Regions from separate parts of the Streptomyces sp. NPDC051105 genome, predicted to be linked through region 1. Evidence: riboswitches for the same ligand, from Rfam matches in the RefSeq annotation. Region 1 holds a riboswitch; each other region holds the start of a gene.
What was found. A riboswitch is a leader RNA that binds a small molecule or an ion and turns the genes downstream of it on or off. The one in region 1 is predicted to bind thiamine pyrophosphate.
Positions count from the first base shown of each region.

Region 2: another riboswitch for thiamine pyrophosphate. It lies ahead of thiO (glycine oxidase ThiO); the one in region 1 lies ahead of thiC (phosphomethylpyrimidine synthase ThiC).
Region 3: another riboswitch for thiamine pyrophosphate. It lies ahead of AB0N16_RS35130 (thiamine ABC transporter substrate-binding protein); the one in region 1 lies ahead of thiC (phosphomethylpyrimidine synthase ThiC).

Region 1 is NZ_JBFBBR010000006.1:185,351-192,535, reverse strand. It holds gene AB0N16_RS17220 (YibE/F family protein) at 1-1,427, opposite strand, end outside; TPP riboswitch at 1,499-1,676, shown strand; gene thiC (phosphomethylpyrimidine synthase ThiC) at 1,669-3,489, shown strand; partial or broken gene AB0N16_RS17210 (LysR family transcriptional regulator) at 3,741-3,848, shown strand; gene AB0N16_RS17205 (hypothetical protein) at 3,938-4,807, opposite strand; gene AB0N16_RS17200 (metallophosphoesterase) at 4,988-6,076, opposite strand; gene AB0N16_RS17195 (LacI family DNA-binding transcriptional regulator) at 6,362-7,185, opposite strand, start outside.
Region 2 is NZ_JBFBBR010000008.1:9,797-16,981, reverse strand. It holds gene metF (methylenetetrahydrofolate reductase [NAD(P)H]) at 1-855, opposite strand, end outside; gene thiE (thiamine phosphate synthase) at 1,000-1,647, opposite strand; gene AB0N16_RS20545 (Rv2175c family DNA-binding protein) at 1,682-2,047, opposite strand; gene AB0N16_RS20540 (FAD-dependent oxidoreductase) at 2,295-3,533, opposite strand; TPP riboswitch at 3,663-3,774, shown strand; gene thiO (glycine oxidase ThiO) at 3,772-4,941, shown strand; gene thiS (sulfur carrier protein ThiS) at 4,938-5,138, shown strand; gene AB0N16_RS20525 (thiazole synthase) at 5,142-5,936, shown strand; gene pknB (Stk1 family PASTA domain-containing Ser/Thr kinase) at 6,057-7,185, shown strand, end outside.
Region 3 is NZ_JBFBBR010000019.1:14,662-21,846, forward strand. It holds gene AB0N16_RS35125 (iron ABC transporter permease) at 1-1,290, opposite strand, end outside; gene AB0N16_RS35130 (thiamine ABC transporter substrate-binding protein) at 1,371-2,438, opposite strand; TPP riboswitch at 2,519-2,626, opposite strand; gene rlmN (23S rRNA (adenine(2503)-C(2))-methyltransferase RlmN) at 2,651-3,757, opposite strand; gene AB0N16_RS35140 (hypothetical protein) at 4,145-4,318, shown strand; gene AB0N16_RS35145 (cytochrome P450) at 4,510-5,751, opposite strand; gene AB0N16_RS35150 (phosphatidate cytidylyltransferase) at 5,905-6,954, opposite strand; gene AB0N16_RS35155 (hypothetical protein) at 6,976-7,185, shown strand, end outside.

The DNA.
Region 1 (7,185 bases):
GCCGCGAGCAGCGTGGTGACCGGCACCGAGGCGACCAGGCCGATCGAGCCGACCAGCGTGCGCACGATCTCCTCGGCGACCAGCTCACTGTTGGCGACCGTCGCCACGCTGCTCTGTGCGATCGAGAAGAGCAGCAGCAGCGGCAGCGCGGCGCCCGCGTAGGCCAGGACGAGAGTGTTGACGACGGAGGCGATGTGGTCCCGGCCGATGCGGATGCCCGCCCGGTACAGCCCGCGCCAGCCCATCGTCGGGTTGGCCTCGTGCAGCTCCCAGACGGCCGATGTCTGGGTCACCGTCACATCGTCCAGGACACCCAGCGAACCGATGATGACGCCGGCCAGCAGCAGACCACTCATGTCGATCGACGGGTACAGGCCGTGGATCAGCCCGGTGTTGTCGTCGGTGTTGCCGGTGAGCGCGGCCCAGTCGATGAACTCCGAGCCGAGGACGCCGATCAGGCACAGCGAGACCAGCGTGCCGAGCACCGCCACCGAGGTCCGGGCCGACAGGCCGTGGCACATGTACAGGGCGATCAGCATGATGGCGCTGGACCCGACCACCGCCACCAGCAGCGGATTCGAGCCCTGCAGGATCGCGGGCAGGATGAACAGGGTCAGCACCAGGAAGCTGACGGCCAGCGCGACCAGCGCCATCACACCACGCAGCCGGCCCACCACGACGACGGCGAGTGCGAAGATCCCGGCCAGCAGGGCCATCGGGAACTTCCGGTTCACGTCGGTGACCGAGTACTGCAGGTCCTTGGGCGCCGAGGGCTCGTACGCGACCACGACCTTCTCGCCCTCGTCCAGCTGACGTGACTGATCGGGCTGCACGATCTCGGTGAACGTGCGGCCCTTGTCCTTGCCGGTGTCGACCCGGACCGTGGCCTTCTTGCAGGTGCCGTCCTCCTCCTGCTTCGCGGAGCTGCCCTCCGAGGTGGAGGTGTCGCCGGTCGAGCTGTCCCCGGAAGCGTTGACCGACTTGCAGCTGACCGAGACGACCTTGGTGACCGTGGCCGCCTGCGTCTGCCGGTCGAAGCCGACGCCGGTGCGCTCGTGCGACGGGGCGCCACCGGGCCAGAGCACCACGAGGCCGACGACGACCGCGGCGGTGAAGGGGATGAGGATCGCCGCGATGACCTTGCGCAGATGCTTGGAGACCGGCGCGGCGGGGCCGTGGCTGTGCGAGTGACCGTGCCCGCCGCCTGACCCGGAGCCGCCCTGGCCGGATCCCTGGCCGGGCGGGTGGCCGAGAGTATGGCCGTCGTCGTGACTGTGGGCGTGCCCCTGGTCGTACTGGTGGCCCTGCCCGTGGTCGTGTCCGTCACCGGCACCATGGCCCCCGTGGCCGGTTCCGCCGCCCTGTGCGGCGCCGTTGCCGCGCCTTGGGTCGGGGGGCGGATAGGGGTGCTGCTGTGTCGTGGTCACCGCCCGATCATCGCAAGAACGGCAGGGGCCCTCTGTTCACCGCGCCCGAATTGACGCTAGCGTGGAGGCACCTTTGCACACGCGGGAGCTCGGAGCACCGGGCTGAGAGGGCGCTGACCTCCGTATTCGCGATGTTCCACGTGGAACGAGTGATGTTTCACATGAAACGCCGCCTGACGGAAGCCGCTGCGTCGACCGCCGAACCTGTTACCGGGTAATGCCGGCGTAGGGAGTAGGTCTCATGGCCAACAAGGACGTACGCACGCCTGCCTTCAGCCAGGACGAACAGCCCATTGCGGGCGAAACCCCCCAAGGAGCAGGGAAGTCCATCGGCTGGCACAAGGGGTATGTCGAGGGTTCGCGCCCCGACCTTCGGGTGCCGGTCCGTCAGGTGCATCTCACCAACGGGCAGTCGGTCACGCTCTACGACACCTCCGGCCCGTACACCGATCCGCTCGTCGAGACCGACGTCCGCAGGGGCCTGCCGCCGCTGCGGGAGAACTGGATCATCGCCCGCGGCGACACCGCCGAGTACGCGGGCCGCCCCGTCCGTCCCGAGGACGACGGGATCAAGCACACCTCGCCGCGTGGCGGGCTGCGCAACCTGGACGCGGTCTTCCCGGGCCGCCCGCGCCAGCCGCGCCGCAGCCGGGACGGCGAGGCGGTCACACAGCTCGCGTACGCCCGCCGGGGTGAGGTCACCCCGGAGATGGAGTACGTCGCCATCCGGGAGAACGTCTCCCCCGAAGTCGTCCGTGAGGAGATCGCGGCGGGACGGGCCGTGCTGCCGGCCAATGTCAACCACCCGGAGATCGAGCCGATGATCATCGGCAAGCGGTTCCTGGTGAAGGTCAACGCCAACATCGGCAACTCCGCGGTGACTTCCTCCATCGAGGAGGAGGTGGAGAAGATGACCTGGGCAACCCGCTGGGGCGCCGACACGGTCATGGACCTCTCCACCGGACGCAACATCCACACCACGCGCGAGTGGGTGCTGCGCAACTCCCCCGTCCCCATCGGCACGGTTCCGCTCTACCAGGCCCTGGAGAAGGTCGACGGCCGGGCCGAGGAGCTGACCTGGGAGATCTACAGGGACACAGTCGTCGAACAGGCCGAGCAGGGCGTGGACTACATGACCGTCCACGCGGGAGTGCGCCTGCCGTATGTGCCGCTCACCGCCCACCGCAAGACCGGCATCGTTTCGCGCGGCGGGTCGATCATGGCGGCCTGGTGCCTCGCGCACCACAAGGAATCGTTTCTGTACGAGAACTTCGAGGAACTCTGCGAGATTCTCGCCGCTTACGACGTCACCTACTCGCTGGGTGACGGCCTGCGCCCGGGCTCCATCGCGGACGCCAACGACGAGGCTCAGTTCGCGGAGTTGCGCACGCTCGGGGAACTCAACCGGATCGCGAAGCGTTTCCATGTACAGACGATGATCGAGGGCCCGGGCCATGTCCCGATGCACAAGATCAAGGAGAACATCGACCTTCAGCAGGAGATCTGCGATGAAGCTCCGTTCTATACGCTCGGCCCGCTGACCACGGACGTCGCGCCGGCGTACGACCACATCACCTCCGGTATCGGTGCCGCGATGATCGCCTGGTGGGGCACGGCGATGCTCTGCTACGTCACGCCCAAGGAGCACCTCGGCCTGCCCAACCGCGACGACGTCAAGACCGGCGTGATCACCTACAAGATCGCCGCCCACGCGGCCGACCTCGCCAAGGGCCACCCGGGTGCGCAGGAGTGGGACGACGCGCTGTCCGACGCCCGCTTCGAGTTCCGGTGGGAGGACCAGTTCAATCTCGCCCTGGATCCGGACACGGCCCGCGAGTTCCACGACGAGACGCTTCCGGCGGAGCCGGCGAAGACGGCCCATTTCTGCTCCATGTGCGGGCCGAAGTTCTGCTCGATGAAGATCAGCCACAGCATCACGGAGCGGTTCGGTGCTGGGGCGGCTGAGGGGGTGTCTCCCGAGGAGGTTGCGGAGGGGATGCTCCAGAAGTCGAAGGAGTTCGCGGCCAGCGGAAACCGGGTGTATCTGCCGCTGGCGGAGTGAGTTCCTGGCCGAGGTGCCGGTCCGGGTTGTCGGACACCCTGGACCGACGCCGTCGGCTCGGTCACCCTTCGGCGTCCTGCGGGTACCAGCGCAGCTCCACCGCGTTGCCGTCCGGGTCGCGGAGGTAGACCTGCGGATCCGGTCTCATGAGTGACTGGATGGGGGTGCCTTCCATGATCGGCCGGGGGGCGAGCCATCAAGGCGTGATCGGCATACGACCGTTGAGCCGGATTAAGCGCCGAGGTGGGCTCATGCTGGAGCGACTGGAGACCGAGATCTTCCTGACGCTTGCCGAGGAACTGCACTTCGGGCGGACCGCCGAGGTGTTGGGGATCACGACCGGGCGGGTGCGCCAGATGACTCCGCGAGCGCTCTGCCGGTCGGCTTCGCGTCCGTGTCTCGTGACCGGGTGTCCGGCTTGCGCCCCCGGGCGGGGGCGCAAGCCGGGTTATTCCGGCTGGTGTTCCGGGCCTCCGAAGTCCGGGCTGGTGTAGTCCGGGCTCGTGAAGCTCGGCCGGGCGGTGGGTGCGGTGCCGTCGTCGGTGCTGAAACCGGGACGGTCGTAGCCGAGACGCGGCATCCGGCCCCCCGGGGCCGACGGCGTCGTAGGGCGCAGTCCGGCCGTGCCGGGTTCGGTGGCCAGAGCTTCCCGCAGGAAGGGGAGGATGCCGCGCTCCAGCAGGGCGTCCCGCCAGGCGTCCCTGGCCTTGGCCACCTCCCCACCGGGTTCACCGTAGGCTCCGGCCTCCAGCGAGGGACTGTTGCGCAGTGCGGTGAGCAGCAGCCCGGTGCCGGCCATGAGGATGGCGGCCGCGGTCACGACGCCGAAGACCCAGCCCGCGGTGAGCATGGTCTGGGCGAACGCCGGAGCCGGGTCCAGCATCTTCAGGGCGTAGCCGACGAGCAGGAAGATCGCGGCGGCGGTACCGGCGAGCACGGGCGCCAGGACCAGGGCGAGCGCGAAGCCGCCGGCGCCGGTGGTCTCGGCGGCCTCGCCGAGGGTGGTGGCGAGCCCCATCGCACCGCCCGTGGCCGACTCCGCGGAGTCGGCCTCATGGACGGTGGCCGGGGTGGACCGCGCCGGATTGCGCAGTTCCTCGCGGACCTTCACATAGTGCTGGTACTCGGTCGCCGCGGCCGCCGCTATCAGTGCGGTGGCGTTGAGCGCCATGGTGCGCAGCTGTTCGGAGTTCAAATGCTGGCCGGAACCGGCCAGTTCGGGACGGTAAGGGGCGGAGCGCAGCGCCTCATCGAGGATCCGCTCGTATTCCTGGCGGTCCTCGCTGTGCAGGTGCTGCGGAACGCTGTTCATGTGCATCCCCCGATGCTCCGTAGGGCTTGGGGCTCGCACGCCAGCGAGCCGTCGGGCAGAAACGGAGGGGAGCCTGCTACGGATAAACCGATGGTAGAGCCGTTAAGGCACGCGGTGACAGGGGGTTGCCGGAAATTGGGGGTGGCCCGCGTGTGACATCGGGGTACAGAACAGCGTGCCGAACGCTCAGACGTCCAGCGGAAGTTGCCTGACCAGCAGCTTTCCGGCCATGGTCACTCCGCCGTCCATGGCGATGGCGAGCCCGTCCGCGTAGACGTGCGGTCCTTCCACGACGGGGCCGGTGTTCTCTTCGCCGTCCTCGGAGCCGACGTCGCCCAGCAGATAGGGAATCGGGCTGTGCCCGTGAACGATGCGGGTACCGCCGTACGTATCGAGAAGGGAACGGACGGCGTCTGCACCTCCCTCGTCCCGGAAGGAGAACCGCTTGGTGAACTTACGGAAGAGATCCCAGACCTCGTCCGCGTCGTTTCGCGTGATGGTCTCGCGGATCGTGTCGTTGACCGCCTCGATCGAGTCGCCGTAGTCGAGGTAGGCGGTGGTGTCGGAGTGGACGAGCAGATAGCCGTCGACCTCCTCGACCGCGTCCAGGCGGGCCATCCACTGGAGGTGGTGGTCCTGGAGCCGGTCCATGTCGGTCTTCTGGCCGCCGTTGAGCAGCCAGGCCGCCTGGAAGGTGGCGGTACCCGCGCCGGAGTTGACGGGGGTGTCGCCGAACCGCTTGGCACCGAGCAACAGCAGCTCGTGGTTGCCCATGAGAGCCTTGCAGTAGCCGCCGGCCGCGGCCGCCTCGGCGGACAGCCGCATCACCAGGTCGATGACTCCGATCCCGTCCGGTCCCCGATCGGTGAAGTCGCCGAGGAACCACAGCCGGGCCGTGCCCGCGCACCAGTGCCCGTCCGCGTCGATCAGCCCCTGCTCCCGCAGCGCGTCGATCAGCTCGTCGAAGTAGCCGTGCACGTCCCCGACCACGTACAGCGGGCCGGGACCCGCCGCGAGCTGAGCGGCCGGGGCGGTGGCCGGGTCCACGGGCATCTGGAGCGTGTCCCCGCGGTTGATGACGGGCAGATCGCGCTGGGTGGGCGTGTACCCCTCGGGATATCCGTCGGGGTACGGCTCGTCCAGCGCCGGTGCGACGTCGCCGGGGTGGGTGCTCTGGACGTACGGACCGGTCTCGTTGACGTACGCGGGCACCCGGAAGTCGCGCAACGCCGCCGTCCGTTCCGCTTCGGGTCCCTGACCGGCCCCCTGAGTCATCAGACCCCTCCACCATCGCGCCGCATCTGCACCGCTTCGGACTGCCTGGTCGCAGCGGCCCGCGGTGTCGTGCGCCCATCATAGGAACGCCCGTCGCGCCGTGTGATGACCCAGGGGTGGTGAATCGGAGCAGGACTCCAGTTCAGCGCGGCTTTCGCCCCGATTGGGCAGGGGTTCGACCACCCGCCGTTCACCTGCCGGCCGTCACTCGACGACGCCCGGCAGGCGCGTCGGCCGCCTCCGTGTGCGTACGGATCGGCCGTGCGTGCGTACGGGCCGTCCGTGCTACTCCTCCTCCGGTGCCCGAGGCGGGCTGACCGTGGTGCGCTGCGGGCGTCGCTGGGAGGAGGTACGCACGATCAGTTCGGTCGGTATCACCTGCTCGACCGGCTGGTCCGACTCCACTCCCTCGATCGCGTCGATGAGCAGCTGCACCACCGCTGTCCCGATGCGGCGTGGCTTCAGGGAGAGCGTGGTGATGGGCGGCTCGGTGTTGGCGTACACGGTCGACTCGCTGCAGCACACCAGGAGCAGGTCGTCCGGCACGCGCAGCCCGTAGCGGCGGGCTGCGGCGAGCAGGTCGGTGCCGTTGGGGTCGAAGAGGCCGTAGACGGCGTCGGGGCGGTCCGGGCGGGCCAGCAGCCGGTCGGCGGCGACGGCGCCCGCACAGGGGTCGTGCGCCGGGTAGGCCTCGTAGACCGGGTCCTGGCCGACGCGTTCGCACCAGCGCAGATAGGCGGTGGTGGACAGATGGGTGTACGTGTCCGTCGTGGTGCCGGTGAGGAGGCCGATCCGGCGGGCGCCGGCGTCGGCGAGATGGTCGAGGATGCCGAGTACGGCGGCCTCGTGGTCGTTGTCCACCCAGGCGGTGACCGGGAGCGAGCCGGCCGGGCGGCCGTCGGAGACCACCGGCAGTCCCTGCCGGACCAGCTCGCTGACCACCGGGTCCTGGTCGGAGGGGTCGATGACGACCGTGCCGTCCAGGGCGACGTTCGACCACACGTCGTGGCGTGAGGTCGCGGGCAGGATCACCAGGGCGTAGCCGCGGGCGAGCGCGGCGGAGGTGGCGGCCCGTGCCATCTCGGCGAAGTACGCGAACTCCGTGAAGG
Region 2 (7,185 bases), on a different contig from region 1:
CGTGATGAAGTGCAGTCCGGGGACGCCTTCGGCCAGCAGCCGTGCGCAGAACTCCGTGGCGAACTCGATACCGATGGAGCGTACCGCCGCCGGATCGTCTTTGGCTGTGAGGATCCGCTCTTTCAGGGCGTCCGGGAAGGACGCGTTGCTGAGTTTGGGCAGCCGTTCCAGCATCTTCACACTGGTGACGGGCAGGATTTCCGGAATCACCGGCGTCTCGCAGCCGGCCGCGGCGGCCCGGTCGCGAAGGCGAAGGTACGACTCGGGCTGGAAGAACATCTGCGTGATGGCGTAGTCGGCCCCCGCACGGCACTTGTCGACGAAGTGCCGGACGTCGGTGTCCCAGTCGCTGGAGCGCGGGTGCATCTCCGGGAAGGCGGCCACGCCCACGCAGAAGTCACCGGACTCCTTGATGAGCCGGACGAGTTCGGCCGCGTAGGTCAGGCCCCGCGGGTGCGCCACCCACTCCCCCATCGGGTCGCCGGGCGGGTCGCCGCGCACCGCGAGCATGTTGCGGATCCCGGCGTCCGCGTACTGGCCGATGATGTTGCGCAGTTCGGCCAGGGAGTGGTCGACCGCGGTGAGGTGGGCGACCGGGGTGAGCGTGGTGTCGGCGACGATCTGCTGGGTCTCCCTGACGGTGCCCGCGCGGGTGGAGCCGCCGGCGCCGTAGGTCACCGAGACGAAGTCGGGGGCGACCGCCTCGACCCGCCGGAGCGCGCTCCACAGGTTCCGCTCACCCTTGGGGGTTTTCGGCGCCGAGAACTCGAACGAGTACGTGGTCTTGCCGGAGGCGAGCATGTCACGCACGGTGCGTGCGCGGTCAGTCCTGGTGGATGCGGTTCCGAGGGCCATACTCGCAGGTTAGCCAGGGGCGGACGGACACCCAACCGCGCTCGGGACATTTGCCCGGTTTGTCGGCCTCACGTCCGGATACTGGACAAGTTTCCGGACGTCCCCGGAAGAGCCGCGCCGGCCGGAGCGGCCACGGCCGAGGAGCTACGCCGACCGCAGTCGCTTCGCGAACTCGGCCGCCGCGGCGCCCGGGTCGTCGGCCTCGGTGAGCGCGCGGACCACCACCACCCGGCGGGCGCCCGCGTCCAGCACCTGGTCGAGGTTGCCCAGGTCGATGCCGCCGATGGCGAACCAGGGGCGGTCCGTGCCCAGGGCGGCGGTGTACCGCACCAGGTCGAGGCCGGGAGCGGGGCGGCCGGGTTTGGTGGGGGTGGGCCAGCAGGGGCCGGTGCAGAAGTAGTCCACACCGTCCTGGACGGCGGCCGCGGCGGCCTCGGAGTCGGCGTGCGTGGAGCGGCCGATCAGGACGTCCGGGCCGAGGATCGCGCGGGCGGCCGGAACCGGCAGGTCGCCCTGGCCGAGGTGGAGCACGTCGGCACCGGCCGCGTGGGCCACGTCCGCGCGGTCGTTGACCGCGAGCAGCTTGCCGTGCCGGGCGCAGGCCTCGGCGAACACGGCGAGGTGCTCCAGCTCCTCGCCGGCCTCCATGCCCTTGTCGCGCAGTTGCACGATGTCGACACCGCCCGCCAGGACCGCGTCCAGGAACCCGGCGAGGTCGCCCCGCTCCTTGCGGGCGTCCGTGCAGAGGTACAGACGGGCGTCGGCCAGCCGGGCCCGGGCGGTGTCGGTCATCGGTGTGTCCCCCGTTGTGTCGGTACTGGCTGCCTCAGACGGCGAGCGCCTGGGCTCGGCGCTTCACCTCCGTACCGCGATTCTCGCTCAGGGCCTGCGCGGGGGTGCCGGGCAGGCTGGCGTCGGGCGTGAACAGCCACTCCAGCATCTCTTCGTCCGTGAAGCCGTCGTCCCGCAGGAGCGTCAAGGTTCCGGACAGGCCCTTGACGACCTTGTCCCCGTCGATGAAGGCGGCGGGGACGTGCAGCGCGCGGTTCTCACCGCGGCGGACGGCGATGAGCTGGCCCTCCTTGACCAGCTGCCGCACGCGCGTCACCTCGACGTCCAGCATCTCTGCGATGTCGGGGACGGTGAGCCAGGCGGGGACGAGAGCATCGATCTTTGCGTCAATCTCGGTCACGGAACAAGGGTAGGCGTTCCGCCGGGTGGGGCGCGATGGGTGGCGCGGGTACGTGTCGGCGGCCGGGTGCGGGAGAGCGGGGAGGCTGGTCGCGGCCACACGGCGGAGCCGCATATGCCCGCGCGGCGGAGCCGCATATGCCCGCGCGGCGGAGGCCCGTATGCCCGCGCGGCGGAGCCGCATATGTCCGCGCGGCGGAGCCGCATATGTCCGCGCGGCGGAGCCGCATATGTCACAGCCCGCGCCCCTAGCGGGACCCCGCGGTCGCGTTCTTCAGCGGGCGGGACGGATCCGCCAGTGCCTCCGCCTCCATTCGGGTGTTCGCCTCGATCAGGCGGCGGCCCTGGGCCAGGTCTCGTGGGCGGCCCACCGCGAGCAGGGCGACCAGGCGGTCCTCGCGGAGCCAGCAGACACTCCAGGCCGGGCCCGTCGGTTCGCCGCGCCAGATCATCCGGTCGGCGACGGCGTGGTGGCCGGCGTACTGCACGAAGCGGCCGAACTGCTCCGACCAGAAGTACGGCACGGGGTCGTAGACCGCGTCGGACTCGCCGAGGATGTTGGCTGCCACCGTACGCGGGCCCTGGAGGGCGTTGTCCCAGTGGTGGACCAGGAGGCGCTCGCCGTAGCGGCCGGACGGGAAGGAGGCGCAGTCGCCGACCGCGTAGACGTCCGGGACGCCGGTGCGGAGCCGGTCGTCGGCGAGCACCTCCCCGTGCGCGCCCAGGTCGATGCCGGAGCCGGCCAGCCAGGCGGTGGCGGGGCGGGCGCCGATGCCGACCACGACCGCGCCGGCGGGCACCCGCGAGCCGTCGTCGAGCACCACCGCGCCGGGTTCGACACCCGCCACGCGCGCGTGCGTGCGCAGTTCGGCGCCGCTGTCGGTGTACCAGGCGGTCATCGGCGCGGCCACCTCCGCCGGGAGCGCTCCCGCGAGCGGGCGGTCGGCGGCCTCCACGACCGTGACCGCGCAGCCGGCCTCCCGGGCCGCGGTGGTGAACTCGGCGCCGATCCAGCCCGCGCCGACCACCACGATGTCGTGCTGCCGGGCGAGCACGGGCCGAAGCCGCTCGGCGTCGTCCAGGGTGCGCAGCAGATGGACGCCGGGCACGCCCTCGGTGCCGGGCAGCGCGATCGGCTCGGCTCCGGTGGCGAGCACCAGGACGTCGTACGGCACCGGCCCGGCCTCGGTGTCCAGCTCACGGTCGGCGGGGCGGACGCCGAGGGCCTCGCGGCCCAGCGCCAGCTCGATGCCGAGCGTCTCGAAGTCGACCTCGAAGGCGGAGCCCTCCGCCTTGCCGAGCAGCACCGCCTTGGAGAGCGGCGGCCGGTCGTACGGCTGATGCGGCTCGGCGCCGATCAGGGTAAGGGTCCCCGTGAACCCCTGCTCACGCAGGGCCACGGCGGTCTGCACCCCGGCCATGCCCGCGCCCACGACGACCACGCGTCGCGTCTGTGACGTGCTCGGTCGCTGCGTCTGCTCGCTCACCTGATCACCATAGACAAGAACGATAGACAACTGACAAAGAGTCAGTCAGGGGGCGTGCTGGGTGACCTGTTCCACACCGCCGGCGCAGGCCGTCTTACCCGGGCGGAGCCTCGCGGTCTAGGGTGGCCGGTAAGCACACGCGGGAGCCCGGACGCACCGGGCTGAGAGGGAGGCTGGCGGCCTCCGACCGTACGAACCTGATCCGGGTCATGCCGGCGAAGGGAGGGGCTGGACGCCCATGTCCGCACATACGTCCGACGTCCTCGTCATCGGGGGCGGAATCATCGGCCTGGTGACGGCCTGGCGGTCCGCGCAGCGCGGGCTCGCCACCGCCGTGGTCGACCCCGCGCCCGGCGGCGGGGCCGCGCAGGTCGCGGCGGGGATGCTGGCCGCGGTCACCGAACTGCACTACGGCGAGCAGACCCTGCTGGGGCTCAACCTGGCCTCCGCCCGCCGCTATCCCGACTTCGCCGCCGAGCTCACCGAGCTGACCGGCCACGACCTGGGCTACCGGCGCTGCGGCACGCTCGCGGTCGCGCTGGACGCCGACGACCGCGCGCATCTGCGCGAGCTGCACGTCCTCCAGCGGCGGTCGGGGCTGGACTCCGAGTGGCTGTCCGGGCGGGACTGCCGGCGCCTGGAGCCGATGCTCGCGCCGGGTGTGCGTGGCGGACTGCGGGTCGACGGCGACCACCAGATCGACCCGCGCCGGCTGGCGGCCGCCCTGGTGGCCGCGTGCGAGCGGGCCGGGGTGGTCTTCCACCGCGACTGGGCCGAGCGCCTGGAGGTGGTACGGGAGCGGGCCACCGGTGCCGTCACGCGCGCGGGTGCGGCGTTGGGTGCCGGACAGGTGGTGCTCGCCGGCGGAAGCCTGAGCGGACGGCTCGCGGGCGTGCCCGACGACGTGCTGCCGCCGGTGCGGCCGGTGAAGGGGCAGGTGCTGCGGCTGACCGTGCCCGCGCGGTACGCGCCGTTCCTCAGCCGGACCGTACGGGCCGTGGTGCGCGGCGGCCATCTCTACCTGGTGCCCCGGGAGAACGGCGAGCTGGTCGTCGGGGCTACGAGCGAGGAGCTGGGCTGGGACACCACGGTCACGGCGGGGGGTGTGTACGAGCTGCTGCGCGACGCGCACGAGCTGGTGCCCGGCATCACCGAGCTGCCGCTGACCGAGACCCGGGCCGGGCTGCGCCCCGGCTCCCCCGACAACGCGCCGCTGCTCGGGCCGACCCGCCTCGACGGGCTGCTGCTGGCCACCGGCCACCACCGCAACGGGGTGCTGCTCACGCCGGTCACGGGAGACGTGATGGCGGAGCTGCTGACCGGCGGTGAGCTGCCGGAAGAGGCCCGTCCGTTCACGCCGAAGCGTTTCGGCCCCGTCCCCGGCGTACTTCTGGAGCAGACCGCATGAACATCTCCGTCAACGGGGAGCGCCGGGAGATCACCCCGGGCACCGCTCTCGACACGCTCGTGAAGTCGATCACGGCGGCGCCGTCCGGGGTGGCCGCGGCGGTCAACGAGACCGTCGTACCGCGCGGGGAGTGGCCGGGTACGGCTCTCACCGAGGGTGACCGCGTGGAAGTCCTGACCGCCGTACAGGGAGGCTGAGCCATGGCCGACGACGCGCTGGTGCTCGGGGGTACGGCCTTCTCGTCCCGGCTGATCATGGGGACCGGGGGTGCGCCCAGCCTCGAGGTGCTGGAGCGGGCGCTGGTGGCGTCCGGGACCGAGCTGACCACGGTCGCGATGCGGCGGGTGGATCCGGGGGTACGGGGCTCCGTGCTGTCGGTCCTCGAACGGCTGGGGATCCGGGTGCTGCCGAACACGGCGGGGTGCTTCACCGCCGGGGAGGCGGTGCTGACGGCCCGGCTGGCCCGGGAGGCGCTGGGCACCTCGATGGTCAAGCTGGAGGTCATCGCCGACGAGCGGACCTTGCTCCCCGACCCGATCGAGCTCCTTGACGCGGCGGAGACGCTGGTCGACGACGGGTTCACGGTGCTGCCGTACACCAACGACGATCCTGTGCTGGCCCGGAAGCTGGAGGACGTGGGGTGCGCGGCGGTGATGCCGCTCGGGTCGCCCATCGGATCCGGGCTCGGGATCCGCAACCCGCACAACTTCCGGCTGATCGTCGAGCACGCGCGCGTGCCGGTGATCCTGGACGCGGGGGCCGGTACGGCGTCCGATGTGGCGCTGGCGATGGAGCTGGGGTGCGCGGGGGTGATGCTGGCGTCCGCCGTGACACGAGCGCAGGATCCCGAGCGGATGGCGTCCGCCATGCGGGCCGGCGTGGAGGCGGGACGGCTGGCCCGGCTGGCCGGCCGGATCCCCTTCCGCCACTTCGCCGAGCCGTCGTCCCCCACGGAGGGCCTGGCCGCCCTGGATCCCGAACGCCCCGCCTTCTGACCGCCGGCCCGGTCGTTCGGGGCGCGCGCAGCAGCGCGCCGCGTCACAGGTGCGCTGCAAGTCGGCGGTGAAATCTGTCTCACCTGTGGGGGTTTCAGCCGGGGCTCGTACACTCTCGGGGTGGATACGACGCTTCAGGACCCCCTCGTCGGGCAGGTGCTCGACGGCCGTTATCGCGTCGACGCGCGGATCGCCGTCGGCGGGATGGCCACGGTCTACCGGGCCCTGGACGTCCGGCTGGACCGGGTGCTCGCGCTGAAAGTGATGCATCCGGCACTCGCCGCCGACGGGTCCTTCGTCGAGAGATTCATCCGGGAGGCCAAGTCGGTCGCCCGGCTGGCCCACCCGAATGTCGTCCAGGTCTTCGACCAGGGGACCGACGGGCCCTACGTGTATCTCGCGATGGAGTACGTCGCCGGGTGCACCCTCCGTGACGTGCTGCGCGAGCGCGGCGCGCTGCAGCCGCGGGCCGCGCTGGACATCCTGGAGCCGGTGCTGGCCGCGCTGGGCGCCGCGCACCGCGCCGGGTTCGTGCACCGGGACATGAAGCCCGAGAACGTGTTGATAGGGGACGACGGGCGGGTCAAGGTCGCCGACTTCGGGCTCGTACGGTCCGTGGGCAGCGTCACCAACACGACCGGCGCCGTCCTGGGGACCGTGGCGTACCTCGCGCCCGAGCAGGTCGAGAGCGGGGCCGCCGATCCCCGCGTCGACGTGTACGCGTGCGGTGTCGTGCTCTACGAGATGCTCACCGGGGAGAAGCCGCACGACTCGGACTCGCCCGCGGTGATCCTCTACAAGCATCTCCACGAGGACGTGCCGCCGCCGTCCGCCGTCGTGCCCGGGCTGGCCTACGAGCTGGACGAGCTGGTCGCCCACGGCACCGCCCGCGATCCCGAGGCGCGGCCCTACGACGCGGTCGCGCTGCTGGCCCTGGTGCGGGAGGCGCGGGCCGCCCTCCGGGACGAGCAGCTGGACGCCGTACCGCCGCAGGCACTCTCCGAGGCGCACGACATAGCCGAGGACCGGACCAGCGTCCTTCCGCGGTCGCTGACCTCCCCCACGCTCGGCTTCGCTCGCGCGGGGGAACCCCCGGCCCGGCCGCTGCCCGTCAACGAGCCGGACGACAGGGTCGAGATGACCAGCCGGTTCGAGGCGCCGCCGGTGCCGGAGCGGCGGCACGGGACCCGCCGCCGGTCCCGGCGCGGGCTGGTCACGCTCGTCGTCGCCGTACTGGTCCTCTTCGGCG
Region 3 (7,185 bases), on a different contig from region 1:
CTCCCGCAGCCGTTCGTCCACGGCACGCAGCACGGGCAGCATGGTCCGTACGACGAACGGCACCCCGACCAGTGCCTGTGCGAGCGGCACCAGGATCCAGGACTGCCTGAGGTCCAGCGGCGGCTTGTCGAGGGCGATCAGGAACCCGAAGCCGACGGTCACCGCGGACACCCCGAGCGGCAGCATCAGCAGCGCGTCGAAGCCCCGTACCAGCCGCCCCGCGTCCCGCCGGGCCAGCGCGGCGGCTGCGAGGCCGCCGATCACCACGGCGATGGCGGTGGCCGCGACGGCGTATTCGAGTGAATTGACCACCGACTGGACGGGCGCGACCAGGAAGGTGCCCCCGTCGGCGGCGCCCAGCGCCCGGTAGTAGCCGAACCCCCCGTCGAGCGACCGCCGTACCAGCACGGCCAGCGGCAGCACGAGGAGTACGGCGACGGTGGCGAGGACCCCGCCGAGCAGTGCCCACTGCCCCGCCCCGCGCGGCCGGCGTGCCGTCACCGACGGGTCCACCAGCCGCAGCGCGCTCTCCCGCCGCCGTACCGTCCACGCGTGCACGGCGAGGATCGCACCGACCGCGACGAACTGCACGATCGTGAGGACGGCTGCCGTGGAGAGGTCGAAGATCTCGGAGGTCTGCCGGTAGATCTCCACTTCGAGGGTGGAGAAGGTCGGCCCGCCGAGGATCTGGACCACCCCGAAGGAGGTGAAGGTGAACAGGAAGACCATCAGCGCGGCGGCGGCCACGGCGGGCGCCAGCGCGGGCAGGGTGACCTTCCGCCAGGCGCCCAGCGGCGAGTCGCCGAGCATCCGCGCGGCCTCCTCCTGCCGAGGGTCCAGTTGGGCCCACAGTCCGCCCACGGTCCGTACGACGACCGCGTAGTTGAAGAAGACGTGCGCGAGCAGGATGGCCCAGACGGTGGTGTCCAGTCGTACGCCCCACAGTTCGTCCAGCAGTCCGCCGCGGCCGACCAGGGCCAGGAACGCCGTACCGACCACCACCGTCGGCAGCACGAAGGGCACCGTGACCACGGCCCGCAGCACCTGCTTGCCCGGGAAGTCCAGGCGGGCGAAGACATAGGCGGCCGGCAGCGCCACCAGCAGGGTGAGCGCGGTGGAGGCGAGCGCCTGCCAGGTGGTGAACCACATGACGTGCCGGATGTCGGACTCCCCGACGACCTCGGCGATCCGCCCGAACCGCCACACCCCGTCGACCTTCAGCCCGCGCGTGACGATCGCCGCGACCGGCCACGCGAAGAAGACCGCGAAGAACGCGACGGGCACGAGCATCAGCCCGAGCCGTGCCGCCCTCCCGCGCCTGCCGGCTGCTTGAGCACGAGCCGCTTGAGCACGATCTGCTTGAGTACGCGCTACTTGAGTACGAGTGACGTCCACGTCTTGACCCACTGGTCACGGTTGGCGGCGATCTTGTCGGGCGCCATGGTCTCGGGGTCCTTCGCGGCGGGACCGTACTTGGTGAACTCGGCGGGCACAGCGGCCCCCTTGACCACCGGGTACACGAACATGTTCAACGGCATGTCCTCCTGGAACTCCTTGGAGACCAGGAAATCGACGAACGCCTTGCCGCCCTTGGTGTTCTTGGCATTGCTCAGCAGCCCGGCGAACTCGATCTGACGGAAGCAGGTGCCGGTCGCGACGCCGGTGGGAGCGGTGCTGGGTTTCGGGTCGGCGTAGATGACCTCGGCGGGCGGGGAGGACGCGTACGACACGACGAGCGGCCGGTCGCCCTTCGCCTTCTTGCCGCCCGCCGAACCGGAGAACTCCTCGTTGTAGGCCTGCTCCCAGCCGTCGACGACCTTGACGCCGTTGTCCTTGAGCTTCTTCCAGTAGCCCTGCCATCCCTCATCCCCATACTCCGCGGCGGACCCGAGCAGGAAGCCGAGCCCCGGCGAGGACGTGGCCGCGTTCTCGGTGACGAGGAGGTTCTTGTACTGCGGCTTGACGAGGTCGGCGTAGGACGTGGGCGGGGTCAGCTTGTGCGCGCTGAAGTAGGCCTTGTCGTAGTTGACGCAGATGTCGCCGTAGTCGATGGGGGTGACCCGGTGCTTGCCCGCGTCGAGTTGGTAGTCCGTGCCGACCTGGTCGAGGCCCTTTGCCTGGTACGGCTGGAAGAGACCGTTGTCGAGGGCGCGGGAGAGCAGGGTGTTGTCGACGCCGAAGAAGACGTCGCCCTGCGGGTTGTCCTTGGTCAGGATCGCCTTGTTGACGGCCTGGCCGGCGTCGCCGTCCTCGAGGACGTTCACCTTGTAGCCGGACTGCTTCTCGAAGTCCTGGAGCACGCTCTTGGAGACGGCCCATGAGTCGTGGCTGACCAGGGTGACGGTCTTGGAGTCGGTCTCGGTACCCGACGACGAACACGCGGACAGCGTGACGAGGCCGAGTCCCACGGCCGCGGCCAAGAAGGTCTTGGTGTGCACTGGTGTTTTCCTCCTGGGGTGGACCAGGAAGAGACGCGGCCCCGCCCAGAGGATCTGATCTTCTGGGCAGGGCGCAACAGCTTGAGTGATGACCGAACTTCCTACCCAGAATGACCTGGGCGAGGTTCAGAGGGTCTGCGGCCCGGTTGCCGCACTCTCAGCGCTGTGGCGCTCCCCTGTCGGAATATGAAGATGTACCTACGGCCCTCAGATTACCGCTCGGTGGCCGCGAGCTGACCGCAGGCTCCGTCGATCTCCTGACCACGGGTGTCCCGGACGGTGACGGGTACACCGTGCGCGGCGATCGCCTCGACGAACGCCTTCTCGTCCTCGGGCCGGGAGGCGGTCCACTTCGAGCCCGGCGTCGGGTTCAGCGGGATGAGGTTGACGTGGACGGGCTTGCCCTTGAGCAGGCGGCCCAGCCGGTCCCCGCGCCACGCCTGGTCGTTGATGTCGCGGATGAGGGCGTACTCGATCGACAGCCGCCGCCCGCTCTTCTCGACGTACTCGAACCCGGCGTCGAGCACCTCGCGTACCTTCCACCGCGTGTTCACGGGGACGAGGGTGTCGCGCAGCTCGTCGTCGGGAGCGTGCAGGGAGATCGCGAGCCGGCACTTGAGTCCCTCGTCGGCGAACCGGTGGATGGCCGGCACGAGCCCGACCGTCGACACGGTGATCCCGCGCTGCGAGAGACCCAGCCCGTCCGGAGCCGGGTCGGTCAGCGCCCGGATGGCGGTGACGACCCGCTTGTAGTTGGCGAGCGGCTCGCCCATCCCCATGAACACGATGTTGGAGAGCCGCGCCGGACCACCGGGCACCTCCCCGTCCCGCAGCGCCCGCATCCCGTCCACGATCTGGTGGACGATCTCCGCGGTGGACAGATTCCGGTCGAGGCCCGCCTGCCCGGTCGCGCAGAACGGGCAGTTCATCCCGCACCCCGCCTGCGAGCTGATGCACATGGTCACCCGGTCCGGGTAGCGCATCAGCACGGACTCGACGAGCGTGCCGTCGAACAACCGCCACAGCGTCTTGCGCGTCGTCCCCTCGTCGGTCGACAGATGCCGGACGACGGTCATCAGCTCGGGGAACAGCGCGTCCCGCAGCCGGTCCCGGGAGCCGGCCGGGATGTCCGTCCACTGCTCGGGCTCGTGCGCGTACCGCGCGAAGTAGTGCTGCGCGAGCTGGTTGGCACGGAACGGCTTCTCACCGATCTCGGCCACCGCGTCCTTGCGCTCGGCAGGCGTGAGGTCGGCAAGATGCCGCGGCGGCTTCTTGGCTCCGCGCGGCGCGACAAAGGTAAGTTCTCCGGGCTTAGGCATGGCTGTACCAGTGTCGCAGATCCAATTGGGTGACCTGGGGCCACGGCTCGCGAGGGCTGTCGTCGGTAGGCGCTACCAGTCGTGACTGAGCGGCTTCGGACGGCCCGGAGTCGGCCCGGCCGAGGGGGCTGCGCGTCCCGGCCGAGCTGCCACGGTCGTCGTTGCGGTCCACTTACGCGGAGTGGACCGTCCGTGGCGATACGTGCCGCCGCGACGAAGGCGTCGAGGCGATCATTCGGGCGGAAGCGGATCTGGGATCCGAATCGACGGGCGTCTCCCCGCCGGGTCCGTGGGACCCCGGCCGTCCGTCACCAGCACATCCCACCGGGGCTTTTCCCCTTTGTCCGGAGGGGCACACGGTCAGTGAGACCCCACGGAGGTGCCGAGATGAGCGCCGGAGAACGGGCCAAGGCAAAGGCCGAACAGATCGTCGGAAAGACCGTGCGGAAGGCGGCCCACGCGGTGCACAAAGAGACCCTCGCGGCAAAGGGTGCCGCTCTCGAGACACGGGGCAAGTTGCGGGGCGCGAAAGAACAGGCCAGGGGCTCCTTCAAGCGCTGACCGCGCTACCCGTCAGATACCCATCGGGTGACCTGCGACCGTCGCTCCGGACGGCCGTCGCCGACCGCGCCGCAGATGACCCCAGCGGGAGATCGCGTACGCCGTGAGCGTCCTCATTACCGCAAGCGTGCCTTTACCGCGGCCCTGGGTTCGAAGAGCGGCCGGACCGGTAGCAGGGCGGTGCCCGCCGGTCACCACGTCACGGGCAGGGTGCGCGGGCCGCGGATCAGGCCCTGGCGCTGGAACTCGACCTCCTCGGCAGGCACGGCCAGGTGGATGCCGGGGAAGCGGGTGAGGACCGAGCCGATCATGATCTCGGCCTCCATACGGGCCATGATGGCGGCCATGCAGTGGTGGGGCCCGTGCCCGAAGGCCAGGTGGGGGCCGTCGGTGCGGTCGAAATTCAGGTCGTCGGGGTCGGGGAAGACCTCGGGGTCGCGGTTGGCGGCGACATACGCGTTGTAGATGACCTCACCGGCCCGGATCAACTGGCCGCCGACCTCGACGTCCTCGATGGCGACCCGCGGGATGCCGACGCCGTTGCGGTGCGGGACGAAGCGGAAGAGTTCGTCCACGGCCTTGGGGAGCAGTTCCGGCTCGCGGCGCAGCCGCTCCAGATGACGGGGGTGGGTGAGCAGTGCGTACATCATCGAGCCGCTGTTGTTGCGGACCGCGTGACCGCCGCTGACCTGGATGGCGGTGGCCAGCGAGATCGCCTCGTCGCCGGTGATCTCGCCGGACTCGGTGGCCAGCGCCAGCACTCCCGCGAGGTCCTCGCGGGGCTCCTCGCGGCGGTGCTGGAGCAGTTCGGCGATCCGGGCCCGGGTGGTCCGGGCAGCCTCCTTGGCGCGCTCCTCGGCGTCGGCGCCGGCGGACAGCAGGGCCTCACCGGTCGCCGCCCAGCGGTGCCAGTCCTTCTCGTCGACGCCGAGGAAGTCACGGATGACGGCGATCGGGAAGGGGCCGTGCAGATGCTCCATGAGGTCGGCCGGCGGTCCGGCGGCCGCCATCACGTCGAGCAGTTCGGCGGCCCTACGCTCGGCCTTCGGCCGCAGTCGCTGCATGGCCCGCCCGGTGAAGGCACGGGCGACGACCCGGCGCAGCCGGTTGTGCCGGGGCGGGTCGATGTACTGCAGGCCTGCCGTCTGCGAGGCCACGGGCTCCGGGCGCATGCTGGTGACGTCGCGGCCGACGACCTGTTCGCGGGAGAAGCGGGGGTCGGAGGTGACGAAGCGACAGTCCTCGTACCGGGTGATCAGCCAGGCGTACCCCTCGCCGTGCGCGAGTTTGATCCGGGTGACCGGTTCGTTGCGCAGCATCTCGTCGAGGAACGGGTCGGGGTCGAGGGCGGGCAGGTCGTCGACGGGCCAGAACCGCACCGGAGGAGGCGGGGTCTGGGGCGGCGTGGAGGCCGGGGCCGGGTCGAGGGGCATGGGCACACTCCTGCGCGTCGGAGACACAGCGTCCTCACAGGGAGTGTGCCTCCCACCGGACTGACCATGCGATTTCTGCTGCGTCATCCGGGGCCGACAGCCGTCGAGCCCCCGCCCTGCGAAGGACGGGGGCTCGACTACGACAGGTGTGGGTCAGCCACTGCCGACGAAGAGCACCATCAGCAACCACACCACCGGAGCCGTCGGCAGCAGCGAGTCCAGCCGGTCCATGATGCCGCCATGGCCCGGGAGCAGTGTGCCCATGTCCTTGATGCCCAGGTCCCGCTTGATCATGGACTCGCCGAGGTCGCCGAGGGTGGCGCTGGCCGCGACCGCGAGGCCCAGCAGCAGGCCCTGCCACCAGGTGCCGTCGTCGATCAGGAACTGCATGCACAGCGCGCCCGCGGCCATGGCGAACAGCACCGCGCCGACCAGGCCCTCGCGGGTCTTGCCGGGGCTGATGCGCGGGGCGAGCTTGTGGGTGCCGAAGCGCCAGCCGACCGCGTAGGCGCCGGTGTCGCTGACCACGGTGAGGAGGAGGAAGGTGATCACCCGGCGGGGGCCGTCGTCCGCGGTGAGCATCATCGAGACGAAGGTCGCCAGGAACGGGACGTAGAACGCCGCGAAGAGGCCCGCCGTGACGTCCCTGAGGTAGCCCTCGGGGGGTTCCGTCATCCGCCAGACCAGGACCGCGAGCCCGGTGAGCGCCAGGGCGACCCAGGCGCCCTCGGCACCGCGGGCGTAGCCGGCGACCACCATCGCCGCGCCGCCCAGTGCCAGCGGGACCAGGGGCGCCTTGATGCCCTTGCGCTCCTGGAGCCGGCTGGTCAGCTCCCACAGGCCCACCACGACCGCGACCGCGACCACGCCGACGAAGACGGCCTTGACGACGAACAGGGACGCCACGATCACGACGCCCAGTCCGACGCCGACGCCTATGGCCGCACCCAGGTCCCGACCCGCGCTCTTCTTCTGCGGCGCGGGCGCCGGCTGCGGGGCGTCGGGCATGGGCTCCGGATTCTGCGGCGCCGCCGCATGGGGCAGAGGCTGCGCCGACGGGGTGTCGTCGCGGTACGTCCCGTCGCGGGACGTACCGTCCTGGAAGGTCTCGTCTCGGACCGAGGGGCCGCTCAGCCGAGCGGCCCCTCGGTCGTCGTCCTGGTCTCCGCCGTACGGTGGTGCGTCGTCGGGCACGATGGGCATGGGGCGAGTCTGCTGCGCGTCATGCGCATCGTACGCGGGACCCGCCGGGGCGGCTCCCTGGACATGTCCCTGGCCATAGCCATGGGTATAGCCGTGGTCGTACCCCTGGCCGGGAACATGGTCGTACCCCCGGCCTTGGACAGGACCCCGGTCGTCGTACCCCTGACCCTCGCCGGGACCCTGGTCGTACCCCTGGCCGCTGCCCTGATCGACCGGGCCCCAGTACCCGGC